DNA from 2 places in the Streptomyces sp. NPDC051315 genome. Region 1 is predicted to be linked to the other one. Evidence: riboswitches for the same ligand, from Rfam matches in the RefSeq annotation. Region 1 holds a riboswitch; the other holds the start of a gene.
What was found. Region 1 has a riboswitch for glycine ahead of gcvT (glycine cleavage system aminomethyltransferase GcvT). Riboswitches for the same ligand answer to the same signal wherever they lie in the genome.
Positions count from the first base shown of each region.

Region 2: it holds a riboswitch for glycine, as region 1 does, so the genes downstream of both, gcvP (aminomethyl-transferring glycine dehydrogenase) here and gcvT (glycine cleavage system aminomethyltransferase GcvT) in region 1, are expected to answer to the same signal.

Region 1 is NZ_JBITEN010000009.1:298,296-305,939, reverse strand. Features, by position in the region: gene glyA (serine hydroxymethyltransferase) at 1-955, opposite strand, end outside; gene gcvH (glycine cleavage system protein GcvH) at 970-1,347, opposite strand; gene gcvT (glycine cleavage system aminomethyltransferase GcvT) at 1,469-2,596, opposite strand; glycine riboswitch at 2,786-2,893, opposite strand; gene ACIBBD_RS19720 (AAA family ATPase) at 3,070-3,747, shown strand; gene ACIBBD_RS19715 (enhanced serine sensitivity protein SseB) at 3,989-4,798, shown strand; gene ACIBBD_RS19710 (enhanced serine sensitivity protein SseB C-terminal domain-containing protein) at 5,018-5,815, shown strand; gene ACIBBD_RS19705 (ABC transporter permease) at 6,150-7,157, shown strand; gene ACIBBD_RS19700 (ABC transporter substrate-binding protein) at 7,225-7,644, shown strand, end outside.
Region 2 is NZ_JBITEN010000002.1:705,429-713,072, reverse strand. Features, by position in the region: gene ACIBBD_RS06275 (MerR family transcriptional regulator) at 1-581, shown strand, start outside; gene ACIBBD_RS06270 (bifunctional nuclease family protein) at 655-1,128, shown strand; gene ACIBBD_RS06265 (MerR family transcriptional regulator) at 1,374-2,018, shown strand; gene ACIBBD_RS06260 (DNA polymerase IV) at 2,104-3,621, shown strand; gene ACIBBD_RS06255 (PRC-barrel domain-containing protein) at 3,712-4,092, opposite strand; glycine riboswitch at 4,206-4,301, shown strand; gene gcvP (aminomethyl-transferring glycine dehydrogenase) at 4,477-7,362, shown strand; gene ACIBBD_RS06245 (molybdopterin-binding protein) at 7,415-7,644, opposite strand, start outside.

The sequences.
Region 1 (7,644 bases):
CGTCCGTACCGCCGGAGAGGACGTTGATCCCGGCCTCGCGGGCGTCCGGGGCCGTCAGCCGCTCGGCGAGGATCCTCGCGCCCTCGACCGTACGGCGCTGGCGCTCCTTGAACTCCTCGCTCGCCGCGACCTTGAAGGAGACCGCCTTCGCCGCGATCACGTGCTCCAGGGGACCGCCCTGGAAGCCCGGGAAGACGGACGAGTTCAGCTTCTTCGCGAACTCCTTCTTCGCGAGGATGATGCCACCGCGGGGGCCGCCCAGCGTCTTGTGGGTGGTGGAGGTGACGACGTCCGCGTACTCGACGGGGTTCGGGTGCAGGCCGGCCGCGACCAGACCGGCGAAGTGCGCCATGTCCACCCACAGGTACGCCTCGACCTCGTCGGCGATCCGGCGGAACTCGGCGAAGTCCAGCTGCCGCGGGTACGCCGACCAGCCCGCGATGATCACCTTCGGGCGGTGCTCCTTGGCGAGCCGCTCGACCTCGGCCATGTCGACCAGGCCGGTCTCGGCGTCCACGTGGTAGGCGACCACGCTGAACTGCTTGCCGGAGAAGTTCAGCCGCATCCCGTGGGTCAGGTGACCGCCGTGCGCCAGGTCCAGGCCGAGGATGGTGTCACCCGGCTGGGCCATCGCGAAGAGCGCGGCCTGGTTGGCGGAGGCGCCCGAGTGCGGCTGGACGTTGGCGTACTCGGCGCCGAACAGCTCCTTGATCCGGTCGATCGCGATCTGCTCGGCGACGTCGACGTGCTCGCAGCCGCCGTAGTAGCGGCGGCCCGGGTAGCCCTCGGCGTACTTGTTGGTCAGGACCGAGCCCTGCGCCTCCATGACCGCGAGCGGAGCGAAGTTCTCCGAGGCGATCATCTCGAGCGTGGACTGCTGGCGGCGCAGCTCGGCGTCGACCGCCGCGGCGACCTCCGGGTCGAGCTCGTGCAGGGGCGTGTTCAGGACAGACATGCGTCTACGACTCCTCAGCCGGCGGTGTAGGCGGTGTACTCGTCGGCGGAGAGCAGCTCCTCCTGCTCGCCCGTGACGCGCACCTTGAACAGCCACCCGCCCTCGAAGGGGGCGGAGTTCACCAGGGACGGGTCGTCGGCGACGTCCTGGTTGACCTCGACGACCTCACCGTCGACCGGCGAGTACAGCTCGCTGACGGACTTGGTCGACTCCAGCTCGCCGCAGGACTCACCCGCGGTCACCGTGTCGCCGACCTCGGGGAGCTGGACGAAGACCACGTCGCCGAGCGCGTTGGCCGCGTGCTCGGTGATGCCGACCGTCGACACGCCGTCCTCGGCGGCCGACAGCCACTCGTGCTCCTTGCTGTAGCGCAGCTGCTGGGGGTTGCTCATGGCCTGAATTCTCCTGTACGCGGGTGAGTGCTGGTGAATGGGGGACTGCTGGAAACGCACGTGAACAGCGGAAATGTGCGCAGGGTCACGCGCGGGTGCCTTTTCGGCCTGCCGTCAGTCTCTACTTCTGGCGCTTGTAGAACGGCAGCGCCACAACCTCGTACGGCTCGTGGCTGCCGCGGATGTCCACACCGACGCCCGGCGTGCCCGGCGCCGCGTGGGCGGCGTCGACGTACGCCATCGCGATCGGCTTGCCCAGCGTGGGGGAGGGGGCGCCGGAGGTGACCTCGCCGACCACCTCGCCGCCCGCGACGACGGTGTACCCGGCACGCGGGACGCGGCGGCCCTCGGCGACCAGGCCGACGAGGACGCGCGGCGGGTTCGTCTCCGCGCGCGAGGCCGCCTCGGCGAGCGCCTCACGGCCCACGAAGTCGCCCTCCTTCTCGAACTTCACCACCCGGCCCAGCCCGGCGTCGAAGGGCGTCAGCGCGGTCGACAGCTCGTGCCCGTACAGCGGCATGCCCGCCTCCAGGCGCAGCGTGTCCCGGCAGGACAGGCCGCAGGGGACCAGACCGGCGCCCTCGCCCGCCTTGGTCAGGGCCTGCCACAGCTCCACCGCGTGCTCCGGCCGCACGAACAGCTCGAAGCCGTCCTCGCCGGTGTAGCCGGTGCGCGCGATCAGCGCGGGGACGCCGGCGACGGTGCCGGGCAGACCGGCGTAGTACTTCAGACCGTCGAGGTCGGCGTCGGTGAGCGACTTCAGGATGCCCGGGGACTCGGGACCCTGCACGGCGATCAGCGCGTAGGCGTCCCGGTCGTCGCGCACCTCGGCGTCGAAGCCGGCGGAACGCTCCACGAGCGCGTCCAGCACGACCTGGGCGTTGGAGGCGTTGGCGACGACCATGAACTCGGTGTCGGCGAGCCGGTAGACGATCAGGTCGTCGAGGATGCCGCCGTCGGCCCGGCAGATCATGGTGTAGCGGGCGCGGCCCGGCTTCACGGCGCTGATGTGGCCCACCAGGGCGTGGTCGAGGAGGGCCGCGGCCTGCGGGCCGGTGACGGTGATCTCACCCATGTGCGACAGGTCGAACAGCCCGGCGCGGGTGCGTACGGCGTGGTGCTCGTCGCGCTCGGAGCCGTAGCGCAGGGGCATGTCCCAGCCGGCGAAGTCGGTCATCGTCGCGCCGAGCGCGCGGTGGACGGCGTCGAGCGCGGTACGGCGCTGCTGAATGGGTTCTGTACTGCTCATCGGGCGTTCGTCTCCCAAGGCGACGGGATCCCCCGCGCGAGCGAAAAGCCGAGCGTGGGGGAGGGCGAGGACGTTCCTCCCCATCTGTCATCGGAACCTGAGAGGTTCGCCATGATCACGGATTGCTCATGGCTTGCACCTTGGGTGGAGCCGTCCCCGGACAGGGGCCGGCCCGCTTTTCAGATGTGCCTCGCCCGCGCGGTAACTGGGGCCTGAGAGATTCAAGGGAGGGACTTGCTCCTTCGGCGCCCCGGTGAAGCTGGCAGCTTCTGCCGGGAACTCTCCCGCGCGGATTCAAACGGCCGGTATGCAGTTGGCGCCGCCATCATCGCACGCCCCGCCCGATCGCGGCAGGCCGCATCTGTAACCGGCTTGTGGCGGTTCGCGCACGAAAACGGAAGACACCGCTTATTACCTTCTCTTTACGCTCGATGGGGAGAAGACTTGTCTGACCCCAGGGGAGGACGAACACGGTGAACAGGACCACGGCTTACGCGACGACCTCGGCGGTCGCGCTCTCCGCGCTGCCCGCGCAGCCGGAGGCCTCGGCCCGGGAGGCGTGCGGTTCCCCGTGCGCGCCCGTCGTCCGCGACCTGCGCGACCGTGCCGGCCACAGCCCGCACGGCCTGCTGTTCGGCCCCCGTGACCTGGTCGTGGTCACGGGTCTGCCCGGCAGCGGCAAGTCCACGCTGATGAAGCGCACGGTCACGGGCCTGCGCGTCGACTCCCAGGACACCCGTGACCGCTGGGACGCCCGTATGCCGCGCTTCCTGCCGTACGCGCTCTACCGCCCCCTCGTCCGCCTCGCGCACTACGCCGGCCTGCGCCGTGCCCTGCGCTCCGGCGAGGGAGTCGTCGTGCACGACTGCGGTACGCAGGCCTGGGTGCGCGACTGGCTGGCCCGCGAGGCCCGCCGCCGGGGCGGCACCCTGCACCTGCTGCTGCTCGACGTCACCCCCGGCACGGCCCTGGAGGGCCAGCGCGAACGCGGCCGGGGCGTCTCCCGCTACGCCTTCGTGCGCCACCGCCACGCCGCCTCCCGCCTCCTGCGCTCGGTCGAGAGGGGCCGTCTCCCGGCCGGCTGCACCTCGGCGATCCTCCTCGACCGCCCCGCCGCGGACGCCCTCCGCCGCATCGCCTTCACGGGCTGAGTTCTTGGCGTGGACGGACCGGCTCCGGGGGCGGCGGCCCCCGTACCCGACCCGTGCGGCGGCCGGCGTCACGGGCTGAGCCCGGCGTGGACGGACCGGCTCCGGGGGCTGCGGGCCCCCGTGTCACCCGTACGGCGGGTCGGCCGGGCGCGGGTGTGCGGATTCGCGGACCGCGGGGATGCTCCCGTGGCACCCGCTAGCCTTTCAGCCACAGCAGTGGTTCCCAGCAGGCGGTAGGCAGATGGATTTCCCCCCGGCGGACTTCCCGGCGGACTTCTCCGCGGACTTCCCGGCACAGGCGCACCCCCATCCGCACGGCGGATGGCCCGGCAACGAGCTGGAGGAGGTGCTCTCGGCCTCCCTCGGCGTGCCGGGGGCCGGCGGGCGGATCCTGGAGGTGCTCGGCCGCAGCTTCGTGTGGGTCCCGCTGCCCAGCGGCGGCGGCCCGCACAGCGGCCCCCTCGACCTGCCCACGCTGGAGCTCGACGGCCAGGCCTACGTGCCCGTCTTCAGCTCCGAGGAGCAGTTCCGCCAGGTCGCCGGCGCGCACATGTCGTACACGATCGCCCCGGCCGTGGAGTTCGCGCGCGGGCTGCCGCCGCAGGTGGGCATCGCGGTGAACCCGGACGGCGTGGTCGGCGTCCCGCTGCCCCCGCAGGCCGTGGCCGAGCTGTGCCGCGCGGGCCGCACCCCGCTGGACGGCCCCGCGAGCGGCGGCCGCGTCCGCCTCTTCGAACCCGACTGGCAGATCGACCCGGTCGACTTCCTCTCCGCTGCCTCGGCCGAGTTCGAGGCGACCGGCGTCGTCCTCACCGCCCGGCGCTGCCTCGCCGCGATCGAGACGGCCGACCCGGTCATGTTCGTCGGCGTCGAGCTCTCCCAGTGGGAGGGGGACCTGCGGGCCCTGCCCCTGGAGGCGCTGGGCAGGGCCCTGGGCAAGGTCGCCGTGGCGTGGCCGGTCAACCTGGTCCTCCTGGACGTGACGGAGGACCCGGTCGGCAGGTGGCTGAAGGAGCGGGTCCGCCCCTTCTACACGCGGGCCCTTGCGTGACCGGGCGCACCCGGGTCCGTCGGTGACCGGGACCCCGGGCGACGGACGTCAGGGGAGCGGGGCCGTGCCGGTGCGCGGCTCCGCCGCGCGGGGGTGATCGACCACGACGGACCAGCATCCCCCGACAACGAACAACCCGCCCCTCGGTGGGCGCCCGTTGTCGGCGGAGCCACCTAAGCTGGTCTCCAACGCGGGCAACTAATCGAAGGGGCGGTACAGGTGAGCGCCAGCGGCATCGCGGCCGGGCAGGTCGAGCACATGCTGCGCCAGGTCACGCCCGGGCGCTACGACGCCTACGAGGCGCTCCTGCGCGCGCTCGCGACCCCGACCACCGGCCAGGTCTGGATGCTGCTGTGGCAGGGCCAGGCAGGCTCCCCGGACGCCCAGTACGGCGGCATGGAGGTGGAGGGCCACGGCTACGCCCCCTGTGTCACCTCCGCCCAGGAGCTCTCGGCCAGCGGCTGGAACAGGTCGTACGAGGTGGTCGACGGCCTGGACGTGGCGCGCACGCTCTACCCGGACCACTACGGCCTCTGGCTGAACCCGCACGCCCCGGGCGGCGGTGTCGGCATCCCCTGGCTCGACTTGCGCCGGATCGCCACGGGCCTGGACCGGCAGCCGGCCGGACCGCTGCGACTGTCCGAACCCGCCATCGAGATTCCGCAGTTCTACGCCCTCCTCGCGCAGAACGCCCACCGCACCCCCGCACTGCGGTCGTTGCGCCGTGCCTGGGTGCAGCCCGCCCTGGGCGCGCCGTACCTCGCCCTCGGGCTCGACGTGTACGACACCTCCCCGCCGGCCGTGGACGCGGTGCGGGCGATGATGCAGCAGTCGATCGGCGCGATCCCCGAAGGGCTGCCGGTGTCGACGGTCGCCATGAGCGACGACTACGACCCGGTCGTGCTGTGGATGCGCGCCCACGCCCGTCCGTTCTACGACCGCGAGGCCCACGCCCCCGCCGCCCCGGCCCAGGCCCCCGCCGCGGGATACGGCTACCCGCCGGCCGGCCGCTACTGACCTTCCGTTCCCCGTCCCGGCGCGTCCCGGTCCCGAGACGGCCGGGACGGGACGGCGCTTCTCCGCGCGTAGATGTGGGGTGTTTGTCCATGTTCCGCGAGATTTGCCCCAACTTGTCGCCGTCCGGCGGCCGTTACCCGCCGTCCGGATAACGGAACCCCACTGACCGCATCACGTTTACGCATCCTTTCACTGCCAAGTCTGGCAACAGATCGCCAAAGCGTTGAAGACTCCCGCACCAGGGGTGCTTCGCCCCTGTGTACGACGGACTGATCACGCCGCTACAGCGGCAAGTGCGGGCCGGCTACCGCCGGTTGAGAGGGGTCCCTGCCAGATGACGGCACCATTGCACGAGCCGACCGCGGAAGCGGCCCCGAGCGCGGCCGATGAAGCGGCGGTCGCCACCGCCGGCGCGAAGGCCGTACAGGGTCGTTCCCTGGGCCGGATCGCCTGGGAGCGCCTGAAGCGGGACAAGCTCGCCCTCACGGGCGGCGTCGTCGTGCTCGTGCTCATCGTGATCGCCCTGCTCGCCCCGGTCATCACCAGCCTGGTCGGACAGGACCCGAACGAGTATCACGAGGACCTGATCGACCCGCTGTTCGGCACGCCCACGGGTTCCCTGGGCGGCATCAGCGGCGAGCACCTGCTGGGCGTCGAGCCGGTCAACGGCCGCGACATCTTCGCCCGCATCCTCTACGGATCCCGGATCTCGCTGCTGGTCGGCTTCCTGTCGGCCGTGGTCGCGGTGATCCTCGGCACCGTCCTGGGCGTCCTGGCCGGCTTCTTCGGCGGCTGGGTCGACTCCCTCATCAGCCGCGTGATGGACGGTCTGCTGGCCTTCCCGCAGCTGCTCTTCATCATCGCGCTGGTCTCCGTCATGCCGAACGAGATGCTGGGACTGACCGGCACGGGTGTGCGCGTCTTCGTGATGATCCTGGTCATCGGCTTCTTCGGCTGGCCCTACATCGGACGCGTGGTGCGCGGCCAGACGCTGTCGCTGCGCGAGCGCGAGTACGTCGAGGCCGCGCGGTCGCTGGGCGCGGGCCGGCTGTACATCCTGTTCAAGGAACTGCTGCCCAACCTCGTCGCCCCGATCATCGTGTACACGACGATGATGATCCCCACCAACATCCTCACCGAGGCGGCACTCAGCTTCCTGGGCGTGGGCGTCAAGCCGCCCACGGCCTCCTGGGGGCAGATGCTTTCGAGCGCGCTCGATTACTACGACTCGGACCCCATGTACATGGTGGTCCCGGGCGTGGCGATCTTCATCACCGTTCTTGCCTTCAACCTCTTCGGCGACGGCGTGCGTGACGCGCTGGACCCGAAGGGCTCCCGCTGAACTGCCGTACCCCAAGCCTCCCGTGGCTCTCACGGGGTCTCTCATCAAATCCGGAGGATCCGAGATCGTGACTACCCAACGCACCTCAGGGCGGCGCAAGCAGGCCATGGCCGCTGCCGCCGTGGTCGCGGCGCTGCTGACCACGGCGGCGTGCGGCGGCGGTGGAGATGACGGCGACGGCGGCTCGAAGACCGGCGCCGCCGGCTTCGACGCCGCGAACCAGAAGGCCGCCCAGGCCTCCCTGGTCAAGAAGGGCGGCGAGCTGAAGTTCGGTGGCGCCCAGGACGCCGACTCGTGGGACACCACGCGCGGCTACTACGGCTTCATGTGGGACTTCGCCCGCTACTACAGCCGCCAGCTCGTCACGAACAAGCCGGAGCCCGGCAAGGCCGGCGCCGAGCTGACCCCCGACCTCGCCACGGGTCTCGCCAAGATCACCGACGACGGCAAGACCTACACGTACACCCTGCGTGACGGCATCACCTGG
Region 2 (7,644 bases), on a different contig from region 1:
CGCAGCGCACCCCGTCGGGGTACCGCAAGTTCAGCGCCGAGGACGTCGAGCGCCTCGCCCACGTCCTCAGGATGCAGCGGGACCACTATCTTCCGCTGAAGGTGATCCGGGAGCACCTGGACGCCATGGAGCGTGGCGAGGCCGTGCCGCTGCCGACGGTGGGCCGGCAGCGGGACGGGGAGACCGTCGCCGAGCCGTCCGACGCGCCCACGGTCGCCCGTATCGGGCGGGCCGAGCTGCTGGCGGCCGCGGAGATCGAGGAGCGGGAGCTCGAGGAGTGGGAGTCCTACGGGCTCGTCGTACCGCTGGAGGACGGGGTCTACGACGCCGAGGCGGCCACGGTGGCCTCGCTCATCGCCGAGCTGGGGCGCTTCGGTATCGAGCCCCGGCACCTGCGGGTGATGAAGGCCGCCGCCGACCGTGAGGCGGGGCTGGTGGACCAGGTGGTCGCCCCGCTCAAGCGGCACCGCAATCCCCAGACCAGGGCGCACGCCCAGGCCCGTACGAAGGAGCTGGCCGACCTCACGGTCCGGCTGCACGCGGCCCTCGTACAGACCGCGCTCGGGGTGCGGCTGCCCTGAGCGGGAGGCCGGATCGGTCACCCGTTCCCGGCCCGACTACCCAAACGTCCCGAGCACCGCCTAGGGTTGCTGTGTGAACGAGCTCGATGTCGTAGGTGTCCGGGTCGAGATGCCCTCCAACCAACCGATCGTGCTGCTGCGTGAAGTGGGAGGCGACCGCTACCTCCCCATCTGGATCGGACCGGGGGAGGCGACGGCCATCGCCTTCGCCCAGCAGGGCATGGCTCCCGCGCGGCCGCTGACCCACGACCTGTTCAAGGACGTGCTGGAGGCTGTCGGTCAGGAGCTCACGGAAGTGCGCATCACGGACCTGCGTGAGGGCGTCTTCTACGCCGAGCTGGTCTTCGCCAGTGGTGTCGAGGTGAGCGCCCGCCCGTCCGACGCCATAGCGCTGGCGCTGCGCACCGGGACGCCGATCTACGGCAGTGACACGGTGCTCGACGACGCGGGCATCGCCATCCCGGACGAGCAGGAGGACGAGGTGGAGAAGTTCCGCGAGTTCCTCGACCAGATCTCGCCGGAGGACTTCGGCACCAGCAACCAGTAGCCGGGACGAGGGCGGGAGGCGGGGTGGCCGTGTGGAAGGAGGCGCCCCGTCCCCGGCAATTGCCGACGGCCCGTGAGAGCGTCCTACGGCTTCCGCTGAGCGCATTCGGCTAGCCTTTCCCCGCGGTGGGGTGCGGGAAACCACTCTTAGGGTGATTATCACTCGGCGTGCCGAGTGTGGCGATCGTTGACGCACCCCTGGTGACTGCCTACCGTCGAGAAGGCAGGTCAAGGACGGAGGTCGGCGTGAGAAGCAGCGGCGACGGTACGGCTGGGGGTGCCCCCGGACTCGATGTCGGGGGGAGCGGTCCGTACCCGCTTCACAGCAGCGCGGCCGATCACGCTCCGCAGCGACCGACGGCCGTGCCGAGCAGCGGAGGGGCGACGTCCATGGCGTCCGAGCAGATCGGCTACCGCGGTCCGACGGCCTGTGCGGCCGCCGGCATCACCTACCGGCAACTGGACTACTGGGCGCGCACCGGGCTCGTCGAGCCGAGTGTGCGGCCCGCGTACGGCTCCGGCACGCAGCGCTTGTACAGCTTCCGGGACGTCGTTGTCCTGAAGATCGTCAAGAGGTTCCTCGACACCGGCGTGTCGTTGCAGAACATCCGTACCGCCGTGCATCACCTGCGGGAGCGTGGGTTTCGCGACCTGGAACGCATGACGCTGATGAGCGACGGTGCCACGGTCTACGAGTGCACGTCGCCGGACGAGGTGCACGCGCTGCTCCAGGGCGGCCAGGGGATCTTCGGGATCGCCGTGGGCGTGGTGTGGCGGGACGTCGAGAGCGCGCTGTCGCAGCTGCACGGCGAGCGGGTCGACACCGGTGAGACCCTCGTCGGGCACAACCCGGCGGACGAGCTGGCGCGACGGCGCAACCGGGCGGTCTAGGCCGGACGGGCTCGCGGCCCTCATCTCCGGCGCCGGGAGGGCTCCGGCGGCGCCATTGTCAGTGGTGTGGTGCAGCATCGGAGATGTGAGAAACGCGCCCACGATCCTGCATCTCGACATGGATGCCTTCTTCGCGCAGGCGGAGCAGGCGTCCAAGCCGAGTCTGCGCGGGAAGGCGGTCGTCGTGGGCGGCCTGGGGCCGCGCGGGGTGGTGGCGACGGCCTCGTACGAGGCACGGGTCTTCGGGGTGCATTCGGCGATGCCCATGGCCCAGGCGCGTCGGCTGGCGCCGAACGCCGCGTATCTCGTGCCGCGGGGCGGGTTCTACCGGTCGATCAGCGATCAGGTCATGGGGCTGCTGCGGGCGCTGTCCCCGCTGGTGGAGCCGCTGAGTCTGGACGAGGCGTTCGTGGACCTGGAGGCCGGGGGAGCGGCCTGGGACGGTGCGTCGGCGCGGCTGGCCGGGGAGCGGCTGAGGGCGGACATCCGGGCCGTCACGGGGCTCACGGGGTCGGTGGGGCTGGCCGCCTCCAAGATGCTGGCGAAGATCGCCTCGGAGCAGGCCAAGCCGGACGGCCTGGTGCTGATCGAGCCGGGCACCGAGCGGGCTCTGCTCGGGCCCATGTCGGTGCGGACGCTGCCGGGGGTGGGACCGGCGACCGGCGATCACCTGAGGCGGGCGGGGATCACCACGGTCGACGAGATCGTCGAGGCGGGTGAGGACGAGCTCGTACGGCTGCTGGGCAAGGCCCACGGGCACGGGTTGTACGCCATGGCGCTGGCGCGCGACGAGCGGCCCGTGGTGGCGGAGCGGGAGGCCAAGTCGGTGTCGGTGGAGGACACGTACGACGTGGACATCCACGACCGGATGAGGGTGGAGCTGGAGGTGCAGCGGTTGGCGGACCGGTGCGTGCGCAGGTTGCGGGGTGCCGGTCTGTCGGGGCGGACGATCGTGTTGAAGGTGCGGCGGTACGACTTCTCCACCCTGACCCGGTCCGAGACCCTGCGGGGGCCCACGGACGATCCGGCGGTGGTGCGGGAGGCGGCGGCGCGGCTGCTGGACGCGGTGGACACGACGGGCGGGGTGCGGCTGCTCGGCGTCGGCGTCAGCGGTCTGGCCGACTTCACGCAGGAGGACCTGTTCGCGCAGGCCGCGGAGGAGCAGGGGGAGGCGCCCGCGGAGGAGGTGCCGGACGAGCCCGCTCACGAGGAGACGGCGGTGCCGGTGGAGCACCGGTGGCGTCCCGGGCAGGATGTGCGGCACGCCGAGCTGGGACACGGGTGGGTGCAGGGCAGTGGCCTGGGGCGGGTCACCGTGCGGTTCGAGACGCCCTATTCGGGGGTGGGGCGGGTGCGGACGTTCCGGATCGACGACCCGGAGCTGGAGCCGGCGGATCCGCTGCCGCTGGTCCGGCGAAGACCGGAGGAGGCCGCGGCGGCGGACGCGGCGGACGCGGCGGCCCCCGCGGACGCGGCGGCTCCGATGGACCCGACCATGTCGGCGGGCACGGCGGGCTCGGCGGACACGAGGGCCCCGGTGGACCCGACCATGACGGCGGACTCGGCGGATGCGGTGGTGGGGCGACCGGGGAGTGGCCGGTGAAGGGGGTATCCCTGCCGGGGGTCCGCTGAGTGGCCGGGGGATCGGCGGGGAGCGGCGTCCGGGCGCGATCCGGGCGTGGTCCGGGCCGGGTCAGGTCTCGTCCAGGACGTCGGAGTCGGCCGGTTTCCCGAAGTCGTGGTCCGGCAGCGGGGCCGGGACGCCCACGTCGAGGCCGTAGTGGTGGTAGAGCTGGAGTTCCTGTTCGGGGGAGAGGTGGCGGCCCACGCCGAAGTCCGGGGCGTCCTTGATGAGGGCGCGGTCGAAGGGGACGCGCAGGGTGCCGTCGACGAGTTCGCTGGGCTCCAGGGGGACGAAGGCGTCCCGGGAGAACAGGCCCGTCCGTATGGCCGCCCATTCCGGCACGCCGGTCGCGTCGTCGAGGTAGACCTCGTCGATCGTGCCTATCTTGACGCCGTTGCGGTCGAACGCCTTGCGGCCGATCAGGTTGCGCGGATCGATATCGGTCTGCACGGGCCCTCCAACTGGTCGCAATCATCCGTAGGCACTACAAAAGAGCACATCGGGGAAGGCGGCCACTCGAAAGCAGGCGCCGTTGACCTCGCTGGTAGTCTGGCAATGGCTGCTGACCCCGTGCGGGAGAGTCCTCCGGAGACCACCGGAGGCGCCGAAGGAGCAAATCCTCCCCGGAATCTCTCAGGCCCACGTACCGCACGGACGAGGTCACTCTGGAAAGCAGGGCGGGTGTCGACGGCTTCCGCTCTCACCGACGGTGAAAGCCGGGCGCCCACGGGCGGCCGGTGAAGCTCTCAGGTTGAGATGACAGAGGGGGAGGCCGTCCGGGTACCCGTGCCGTGGTGCCCCTCGAAGGTCGCGTCAGACCAGGAGGCCTCCGCAATGACCGCCCATCGCATTCCGCTCTCCGATCTCGAACAGGGAATCCCCTTCGAGCAGCGCCACATCGGGCCCGACCAGGAGGCGCGGGCCAAGATGCTCGCGCACGTCGGGTACGGCTCGCTGGACGAGCTCACCGCCGCCGCCGTCCCCGATGTGATCAAGAACGCCGACGCGCTGGACCTGCCGCAGGCGCGGTCCGAGGCCGAGGTGCTGGCCGAGCTGCGGGCGCTGGCCGAGCGCAACCAGGTCCTCGACTCCATGATCGGGCTCGGTTACTACGGCACCTTCACGCCGCCCGTCATCCTGCGCAACGTGATGGAGAACCCGGCCTGGTACACGGCCTACACGCCGTACCAGCCGGAGATCTCGCAGGGGCGGCTCGAGGCACTGCTGAACTTCCAGACCATGGTCGCCGACCTCACGGGGCTGCCGACCTCGGGTGCCTCGCTGCTGGACGAGGGCACGGCCGCCGCCGAGGCGATGTCGCTTTCGCGGCGCATGGGCAAGAACAAGAAGGGCCTGTTCCTGGTCGACGCGGACGCGTTGCCGCAGACCATCGCGGTGATCGAGACCCGCGCCGAGCCGACCGGCGTCGAGGTCGTCGTCGCCGACCTCAGCGAGGGCATCCCGGCCGAGATCGCCGCGCGGGAGATCAACGGCGTACTGATCCAGTACCCGGGCGCCTCCGGGGCCGTACGCGACATCAAGCCGGTCATCGAGCAGGCCCACGAGCTGGGCGCGCTCGTCACCGTCGCCGCCGATCTGCTCGCGCTGACCCTGCTGACCTCGCCCGGTGAGCTCGGGGCGGACATCGCGGTGGGGACGACGCAGCGGCTCGGTGTACCGATGGGCTTCGGCGGGCCGCACGCCGGCTACATGGCCGTCCGCGAGAAGTTCGCGCGCAGCCTGCCCGGGCGGCTCGTGGGCGTGTCCGTCGACGCGGACGGGAACAAGGCGTACCGGCTGGCGCTGCAGACGCGTGAACAGCACATCCGCCGGGAGAAGGCCACCAGCAACATCTGTACCGCGCAGGTGCTGCTCGCCGTCATGGCCGGGATGTACGCCGTCTACCACGGCCCGGAGGGGCTGAAGGGGATCGCGCGGCGGACGCACCGCTACGCGTCGATCCTCGCCGCGGGGCTCGCGGCCGGTGATGTCGAGGTCGTGCACGGGTCCTACTTCGACACGCTGACCGTGCGGGTGCCCGGCAAGGCCGCCGAGGTCGCCGCCGCCGCGCGCCGGAACGGCGTCAACCTGCACCTCGTCGACGCCGACCAGCTGTCGGTCGCCTGCGACGAGACCACCGGGCGGGCCCAGGTGGAGGCCGTCTGGGCCGCCTTCGGGGTCGACGGGGACATCGAGGCGCTCGACGCGGTCACCGAGGACGCCCTGCCGGCCGGGCTGCTGCGCACCGACGCGATCCTGACCCACCCCGTCTTCCACCAGCACCGCTCCGAGACCGCGATGCTGCGCTACCTGCGCCGGCTCGCCGACCGGGACTACGCGCTCGACCGGGGCATGATCCCGCTGGGCTCCTGCACCATGAAGCTCAACGCCACCACCGAGATGGAGCCGGTCACCTGGCCCGAGTTCGGACAGCTGCACCCGTTCGCGCCCGCCGAGCAGGCGCAGGGCTACCTCACGCTCATCCATGAGCTGGAGGAACGTCTCGCCGAGGTCACCGGATACGACAAGGTGTCCCTCCAGCCCAACGCCGGGTCGCAGGGTGAGCTGGCCGGGCTGCTCGCCGTACGCGGGTACCACCGGGCCAACGGGGACGAGCAGCGGACCGTGTGCCTCATCCCGTCGTCCGCGCACGGCACGAACGCCGCCAGCGCCGTGATGGCCGGGATGAAGGTCGTCGTCGTGAACACCGCCGAGGACGGCGAGATCGACGTCGAGGACCTGCGGGCGAAGATCGAGAAGCACCGCGACGAGCTGGCGGTGCTGATGATCACCTATCCGTCGACGCACGGGGTGTTCGAGGAGCACGTCGCCGACATCTGCGCGCAGGTGCACGAGGCCGGCGGGCAGGTGTACGTGGACGGCGCCAACCTCAACGCGCTGGTCGGCCTCGCCAAGCCGGGTCACTTCGGCGGTGACGTCTCGCACCTGAACCTGCACAAGACGTTCTGCATCCCGCACGGCGGTGGCGGTCCCGGCGTCGGGCCGGTGGCCGTACGGTCGCACCTGGCGCCGTATCTGCCGAACCACCCCCTGCAGCCGGAGGCCGGGCCGGAGACGGGCGTGGGGCCGATCTCGGCGGCGCCGTGGGGGTCGGCGGGGATCCTGCCGATCTCGTGGGCGTACGTGCGGCTCATGGGCGGTGAGGGGCTGAAGCGGGCGACGCAGGTGGCGGTGCTGTCCGCCAACTACATCGCCAAGCGGCTCGAGCCGCACTACCCGGTGCTGTACACCGGCCCCGGCGGGCTGGTGGCGCACGAGTGCATCATCGATCTGCGGCCGCTGACCAAGGCGACCGGGGTGAGCGTCGACGATGTCGCCAAGCGGCTCATCGACTACGGGTTCCACGCGCCGACGATGTCGTTCCCGGTCGCCGGGACGCTGATGATCGAACCGACGGAGTCCGAGGACCTGACCGAGCTGGACCGGTTCTGCGAGGCGATGATCGCGATTCGCGCGGAGATCGAGAAGGTCGGTTCCGGCGAGTGGCCCGCCGACGACAGCCCGCTGCGCCACGCCCCGCACACCGCGGCCGCGCTCGGCGGGGAGTGGGAGCACGCGTACACCCGTGAGGAGGCCGTCTTCCCGGCCGGGGTGTCCGCCGCCGACAAGTACTGGCCGCCGGTGCGCCGGATCGACCAGGCCTTCGGGGACCGGAACCTGGTCTGCTCGTGCCCGCCGATGGACGCGTACGAGGACTGATCACCGAGGCCGAGGGCTCCCGTCCGGGTGAGGGCGGGAGCCCTTCGGCGTGTCAGGCCGTCGTGAGCGCGACCTCGGTCGACTTGATCAGGGCGACGACCGGGGAACCGGACGCCAGGCCGAGGTCGGTGGCCGCCTCCTTGGTGATCACGGCGGTGAGCTCGCCGTGGCCGACGGAGATCTTCACGGACGCCATGGCGCCGCCGGTCGTGACCTCGGTGACCGTTCCGGGAAGCCGGTTGCGGATCGACAGGTTTTCGACACCGGACGTGGCGAGGGAGA